DNA from 2 places in the Shewanella sp. cp20 genome. Region 1 is predicted to be linked to the other one. Evidence: predicted binding sites of a transcription regulator. Region 1 holds the regulator's gene; the other holds the start of a gene.

Evidence for each region. The regulator sigma-54, encoded in region 1, starts transcription at its own class of promoters, with help from an activator protein. The targets are predictions, from matches to a motif close to GTTGGCACGNNNNTNGNNT.
Region 2: DB48_RS05315 (DUF3192 domain-containing protein) is a predicted target of sigma-54. The motif match lies at 1,988-2,006, and genes of this name have one in related genera.

The regions. Positions count from the first base shown of each region.
Region 1 covers NZ_JPII01000026.1:5,024-8,232, forward strand. Annotated here, with positions in the region: gene ptsN (PTS IIA-like nitrogen regulatory protein PtsN) at 1-180, opposite strand, end outside; gene hpf (ribosome hibernation promoting factor) at 183-470, opposite strand; gene DB48_RS08850 (RNA polymerase factor sigma-54) at 501-1,988, opposite strand; gene lptB (LPS export ABC transporter ATP-binding protein) at 2,122-2,853, opposite strand; gene lptA (lipopolysaccharide transport periplasmic protein LptA) at 2,850-3,209, opposite strand, start outside.
Region 2 covers NZ_JPII01000017.1:146,847-150,055, forward strand. Annotated here, with positions in the region: gene syd (SecY-interacting protein) at 38-700, shown strand; gene DB48_RS05305 (Zn-ribbon-containing protein) at 790-1,563, opposite strand; gene DB48_RS05310 (hypothetical protein) at 1,563-1,898, opposite strand; gene DB48_RS05315 (DUF3192 domain-containing protein) at 2,046-2,417, shown strand; gene DB48_RS05320 (DUF2789 domain-containing protein) at 2,542-2,772, opposite strand; gene DB48_RS05325 (GNAT family N-acetyltransferase) at 2,916-3,209, shown strand, end outside.

The sequences.
Region 1 (3,209 bases):
ATTGCCTATACCTGTGCTGCCCATTTTCTCTCGAGCCAGAAGGCTTTCAAAAATTTCTTGAGAGGAGAGGGTAGGGTACTGGACAGCGGCTAAGTCGCTGATAAGCTCCAGTACCTTTTTCTTACTGCCCGGAGTGGCGCAGGTGGTGCACTCCGGCCGCAGGATGGTACTCAGTTCCATCGTTAATGTTTAGTAAGCTTCTCTTTGTGTTTAATGACCTGACGATCGAGTTTGTCAATCAGGGAGTCTATCGCGGCATACATGTCCGCATGTTCGGATGTTGCGAACACTTCTCCGCCGCGGAGATGTAACTTTGCCTCAACCTTCTGTTGCAACTTTTCGACATTTAATACAACGTGCACATTATTGATCTGATCGAAATGACGTTCAAGCTTTGTGAATTTCTCTTCGATGTAGCTTCGTAGAGATTGGGTGATCTCGATATGGTGCCCAGTCAGGTTTATTTGCATAAAGATAGTCCTCCAGTTTCCAGGTTTGTTTTATAAGCTCTTGCGCTGATTCGACGGCGGTATCAGCATCGCTTCGCGATACTTGGCAATGGTGCGTCTAGCTACCTTGATACCCTGTTCGGCCAAGAGTTGAGCCATCTTGCTGTCGCTCAATGGCTTTTTCTGGTTTTCCGCAGCAACCAGCTTCTTGATGAAGGCGCGTATTGCTGTTGAAGAGCACTCTCCGCCATCGTCGGTACCGACGTGACTGGAGAAGAAGTATTTGAGTTCGAAGATCCCTCTCGGGGTATGCATATATTTTTGTGTGGTCACACGCGAGATGGTGGACTCGTGCATCTCCACCGCCTCGGCAATGTCGTTCAGTACCATGGGCTTCATCGCCTCTTCGCCAAATTCGAAGAAGCCTTGTTGGAAGTCGACGATACAGTTGGTCACCTTGAGCAGGGTCTCGTTGCGGCTCTCCAGGCTCTTGAGGAACCATTTGGCTTCCTGCAGGTGGCCACGAATAAACTGGCCATCAGCCTGGCTCTTGGTGCTGCGCGCCATGGCGGCATACTGCTGATTGACGTTGATCTTGGGCATGCTGTCGGGATTGAGCTCGACCACCCAGCGTCCCTTCTTCTTGGTGACAGTCACATCCGGGATCACATACTCGTCGCGGCTGGCGGTGATGGCGAGGCCGGGACGGGGGTTGAGTGTCTGGATCAGGGCGATGGCATCTCTTAGGTCATCTTCTTTGAGTTTGGTCTTGCGCATCAGCAGACGGAAGTCGCGGCCGGCGATGAGATCCAGATGTTCCTTGATCAGCATGCGGGCATTGGCGATATGCGGCGTGTCGTCGCTGTATTGGGCGAGCTGAATCGTCAGGCATTCGCTGAGATCCCTTGCCGCCACGCCGATGGGATCGAAGTGTTGTACCCGCTTGAGAACAGCCTCGACCTCGTCGAGTTCGATCTCAGGATCGCCCATGGCCTCGAGAATATCTTCACAGGTCTGGGTCAGGTAACCACGCTCGTCGATGGCATCTATGATGGCGGTGGCGATGGCCAGATCGTTATCGGAAAAGGGGGTCAGGTTCTTCTGCCATTCAAGGTGTTCATACAGGCCTTCGCTGGTTTCACCCTGAAAAGGCATGTCGTCGTCACGCATGGCGCCCGAGCTGGAGTTGGGCGAGGCGGTATAGACCTCGTCCCAGGTGGTATCGACCGGTAGCTCGTCTGGCATGGAGTCCTGGGTCAGGGCGTCAGAGGTCTCGACACCTGAATTATCCTGGCTCGAATCCAGCTCTATCTTGTCGTCGTACTTGGTGTCGAAGTTGTCGCTGACGGCATCATCTTGCAGCTCGACGTTGGCGCTCTCCTGCTCTTCGTCCAACTCCAGTAGCGGGTTAGATTCTAATGCCTGCTGGATCTCCTGCTGCAACTCTAATGACGACAACTGCAACAGACGAATGGCCTGTTGTAGCTGGGGCGTCATGGTGAGATGCTGACCCATTTTGAGCTGAAGTGACGCTTTCATCGTACTGCTATTCCCTTGTTTCTAATTATAAAATGAGAAAGCTCTGGCTATATGTGCCGGACAAATATATCGAATAGTCGCTAAGGCCACAATCTAAGATAGGTTTTTCTGTGTGGCCCCGTTATAAGATTAACTATAGCTTGAATTGTTCACCTAAGTACACTGCTCGTACTTGCTGGTTGTCTAAGATTTCGGCGGGTGTGCCTTCGGCGATCAGATTACCATGGCTGACGATATAGGCTTTCTCACAGACATCTAGTGTTTCGCGCACATTATGGTCGGTGATCAACACCCCCAGGCCACGATTCTTGAGCTGTTCGATGATCTTCTTGATGTCGATGACCGAGATGGGATCGACCCCGGCGAAAGGCTCGTCGAGAAGAATAAATTTAGGGTTGGCGGCCAGCGCCCTGGCGATCTCTACTCGGCGACGTTCACCGCCAGAGAGTGCCATGCCGTGGCTGTCACGGATGTGGGTGATATGGAACTCTTCCAGCAGGTGTTCCAGTTCCTCTTCGCGGCCGTCGTTGTTCAGGTCGCTGCGGGTCTGCAGCACGGCCATGATGTTGTCGCGTACCGAGAGCTTACGAAAGATGCTGGCTTCCTGAGGCAGATAACCTATGCCCTTGCGGGCGCGCAGATGCATGGGATCCAGCGTCAGGTCGTCATCGTCAATAAAGATGCGGCCCTTGTCGCTCTGCACCAATCCGACGACCATGTAGAAGGTGGTGGTCTTGCCGGCGCCGTTTGGCCCCAGCAGGCCGACGATCTGCCCGGTCTTGACCGTGAGGCTCACGTCTTGGACAACGGCACGACTCTTATAGCTCTTGGCGAGGTTCTCCGCCTTCAAGGTTAGGTGTGTCATTGTTTTTCCTGTTTGGGCTGTTCGGGTTTCTGTTCTGGCTGGATCTGCTCCTGATAGTTCTCAGGCTGAATGATGGTGATCACTCTGTCTTTGCCGCTGCTCTCGGCGATCAGCTGTTGCTGCTCTATGTTGTAGCGGATCTGCGAGCCTGTGACCTGGCTGCCTTCCTGTTCCAGGGTGGCGTCGCCGATCAGTGTCAGGGTGCGGCTGGACAGCTCGTAGCGTATCTCCTTGGCGCTTGCAGATGCTGGGCGGCCATCTTCCATCACCTGAGTGTAGGTGGCTGGGTTGCCGGTGGCGATGAGGATCTTGCCGCTATTCTTCTCTTTGCTGAAGGCGCGCAGCTCACTGGCCAA
Region 2 (3,209 bases), on a different contig from region 1:
AGGCGCACATTATACTTAAAATTCGGGTAACTGCTAAGTGTCTTCTTTGCCTGCACTGGATCAATTTTTTACGCTTTATCATCAAGCCTATAGCGACAAACTGGGGGAATCTCCCCGCTATTTCCCCTTAGGGGAAGCCTCAATCTGCGTCCTGGCGTGCGATCAGGAAAAGGTGGAAGCGTCGCCCGAGCGCTCGGTGCAGTGGCAGGCGGTAAGACGTGAACGCCAGGGGCAGTTTGACAACATAGAGCATGCGCTCTCCATCAAACTGCATCCGAGCATACAGGCCTTCTATGGGCGCTATTTTTCGGCGCCGCTGATGTTTGACTCAGACTTTGGCGAAGGGGAGCTACTACAGCCCTGGAATCAGCAAGACTTTGAATACTTACAGCAAAATCTTATCGGCCACCTGATGATGAAACAGAAGCTGAAACAGCCTGCGACCTGGTTTATCGGCGTGCTGGGGGAAGGCGACGAGATGTTGGTGGTGGATAATGAGAATGGCAGCGTCTGGATAGAGATCCCGGGTGAGCTGCCTCATCGTCAACTGGCCGATAGCCTGGAGGATTTTATTGCTTCTCTTAGCCCGCGAGTCTGTCCGCCGCAGAAACCGGTCGAAGTCGCTATGCCCGAGACAGATCATCCCGGGATCTGGCAGCGACTCAAGACCATGTGGCGCCATCTGCGCGCTAAGGGCTAAGCTCAGCGTTAAAAAATAGTCAGCTCACAAAGGCACATAGCGGTGAAGAGACGCCTTGGTTGAAGTGACCATTTGCAGAGACGTATTGATTAAAGGTGATCCCAGGAGATGTTGGAGACAATGCGGCAGTTATCGCATTTGAAGTGGAACAGATCCAGCAGTGGTGTCTCCTGTAGCCAATGGGGGTTACCGCAACGTGGACAGGGTCTTTGCTGCTCGGCGGCCAGACTCTCGCCCCCTACACGATAGAGATAGTAGTAGGTAGGGATCTTGGTGAGGTATTCGATGCGTCCACGCAGATCCCAGCCGCGACGAAACAGGTCGCTGTCGCACTGACTCAGTTCGTCTAAGGCGGCAAACTCTGCCTTAGTGGCCGCCGCCATCTGCAATTCATCACAGGCCTGCCATTCGGTTTGCCACTTGATCACCCGCTTGTGATCGCCGTTAAAGGTCGCCGGGATCCGATACAAGGGAATGGGCTGCAGGGTATCACCATTTCTCAGGGGAGAGCACATATGCACATAGCTGGTGTAGAGTAGTTGCCAGCTGGGTGTCTCTGTGCTGCTGACTTCAGAGTTGATATCCTGACCGATATATTTTTCTCTTGGATGCAACAGTTTGGCCTCGGTGAGTTCTTCGAGGGCATAGTTGACCCAGGGGCTGTTGAAACGTTTGGCCAGGCTGCTCTTTTCCGGTAACAGCAGACGTACCCTGAATTCACCTTCGTTGAAGGCCACGGCAAATTCGCGTCCCAATACCTGACCATTGGCGCGGTAGGCTTCGAGCAGACCATTAATGGCACGCTCAGCGGCCGTGATGGTGGTGTTGTCAAAACACTCGAATCTGAGTTCCACCACGTGCATCAGCAATCACCCTTGTCGTTTAATTTGGCTTCGAGCTCGGTGATACGTTTAATCAAGATCTCTTGATTGGCAGTGAGCTTAGCGACCTGCTCAGCCAGCTGGGCAAGACTCGGCGCCGCCTCTGCACTCTGAATACTTGCTGCAGGTGCCGCTGCGCTGACCACTATCGCCGCCTGTTCGTCGGCCGACATTGATTTAAAGCGTTGTAACCCTTGTACCAGTATGGGCATGGGAAGCGAGTTGCCGAGACTCGCCTTGATTAAGGCCAGGCTGGGGGGCTTACCCGCCAGACTCAATTTTCGTGCGGCGACCAGCACCTGTTCGAGAGGACTCATGATTGGTGAAATTCCTTACTTTTTAGCCTGGCTGACATAAATTAAAAATCAGATTTATCTTAACGTTTTGATAAATAAGGATATATCTGTTTGGCATAAGCTTTGCTTTACCTGAATCCAGTTATAATAGATAAACAGGACGTGAAAGTGAAAACAAAATTAACAACAGCATTGGTCTTAGGCGCCGCCAGTTTAGCGCTATCTGGGTGTGTATTGAATGTGGGCGAAGGCGACAAGGGATGGAGCACAGGCAATTCTTGGGAGCGCGTGCAGGAGCAGAACCGCGTTAATCTGTCTAAGTTATCTTTGGGGATGACCCGCGATCAGGTGCTGACATTGATGGGCACAGCTGATTTTAACGAGGCCTATACCAAGCAAGATAAGACGATCAACGTACTCTACTATCGTACCCAGCGTACGCGCGAAGATGGCACGACCACCAAGGATGAGTGTACACCTATCGTGATCACGGATAACCGCGTCGTGGGCTGGGGCGAGAAGGCCTACCACAACATGTAATGGAATAAGTTAACCTTTAAAGGCAAGCCAAGTTGGCTTGCCTTTTTTGTTTAGGTCTTTTGCTGTTAAGCCTTTTGGCGGCCTTAGTTCGTTGCGCTATAAGGTGATACTTTAGGCCTATAGCCTAGGCTCTAAGCTGGGCATCGAGATGATCGATCACCTCTGTCCACATGGCATCTTCTGCTAAGGCCTCGGCTAAAAAGTGCCTCTGGGCCTGAGACCAGAAGGGCGCCTCGGCAATATGGATCTCCGCGGCGATGGAATGTTGCTTGATAAAAGCCTCTACGGCATCGGGGTCGCTCGGCAGGCCGAGTTGATCAAATAAGCTGGCTAGATCGGGTTGTGTTATATCCATCTTATCCCTCGCTTGTTAGTAGTAATGAGGTGCTCCTATTTAGTATGCAATAAATTGATAAAGTTTCGAATCGATTAAAGTTTGCACTTTTTTACGAGCTTGTTACATTGGACAATGTTGATCTAGATCAAGGAATAACAGCAATGATGACAACAGCTACCCCACCTGTTAATGAAACCTATAAAGCTGTCTATTTAACCGCCGAAGACCTACGTGTCGCCGCCTCGATTCTCTATAACGCCTACCATGATGATCCCTTCTTTATTGCCGCCCTGCATAAGGGAGACAAGGCGCAATATGAACAGAAGCTGCGTGGGGCTATTCGCGAGGAACTGCATACTCTCTGGCAAGAGGAGCAGGCTTTGATCGGCCTGTTTGAGGAGGAACGCCTGATTGGCTTGGCCTGTATCGTGACCCAACAGGTGCCTTTAGGGGAG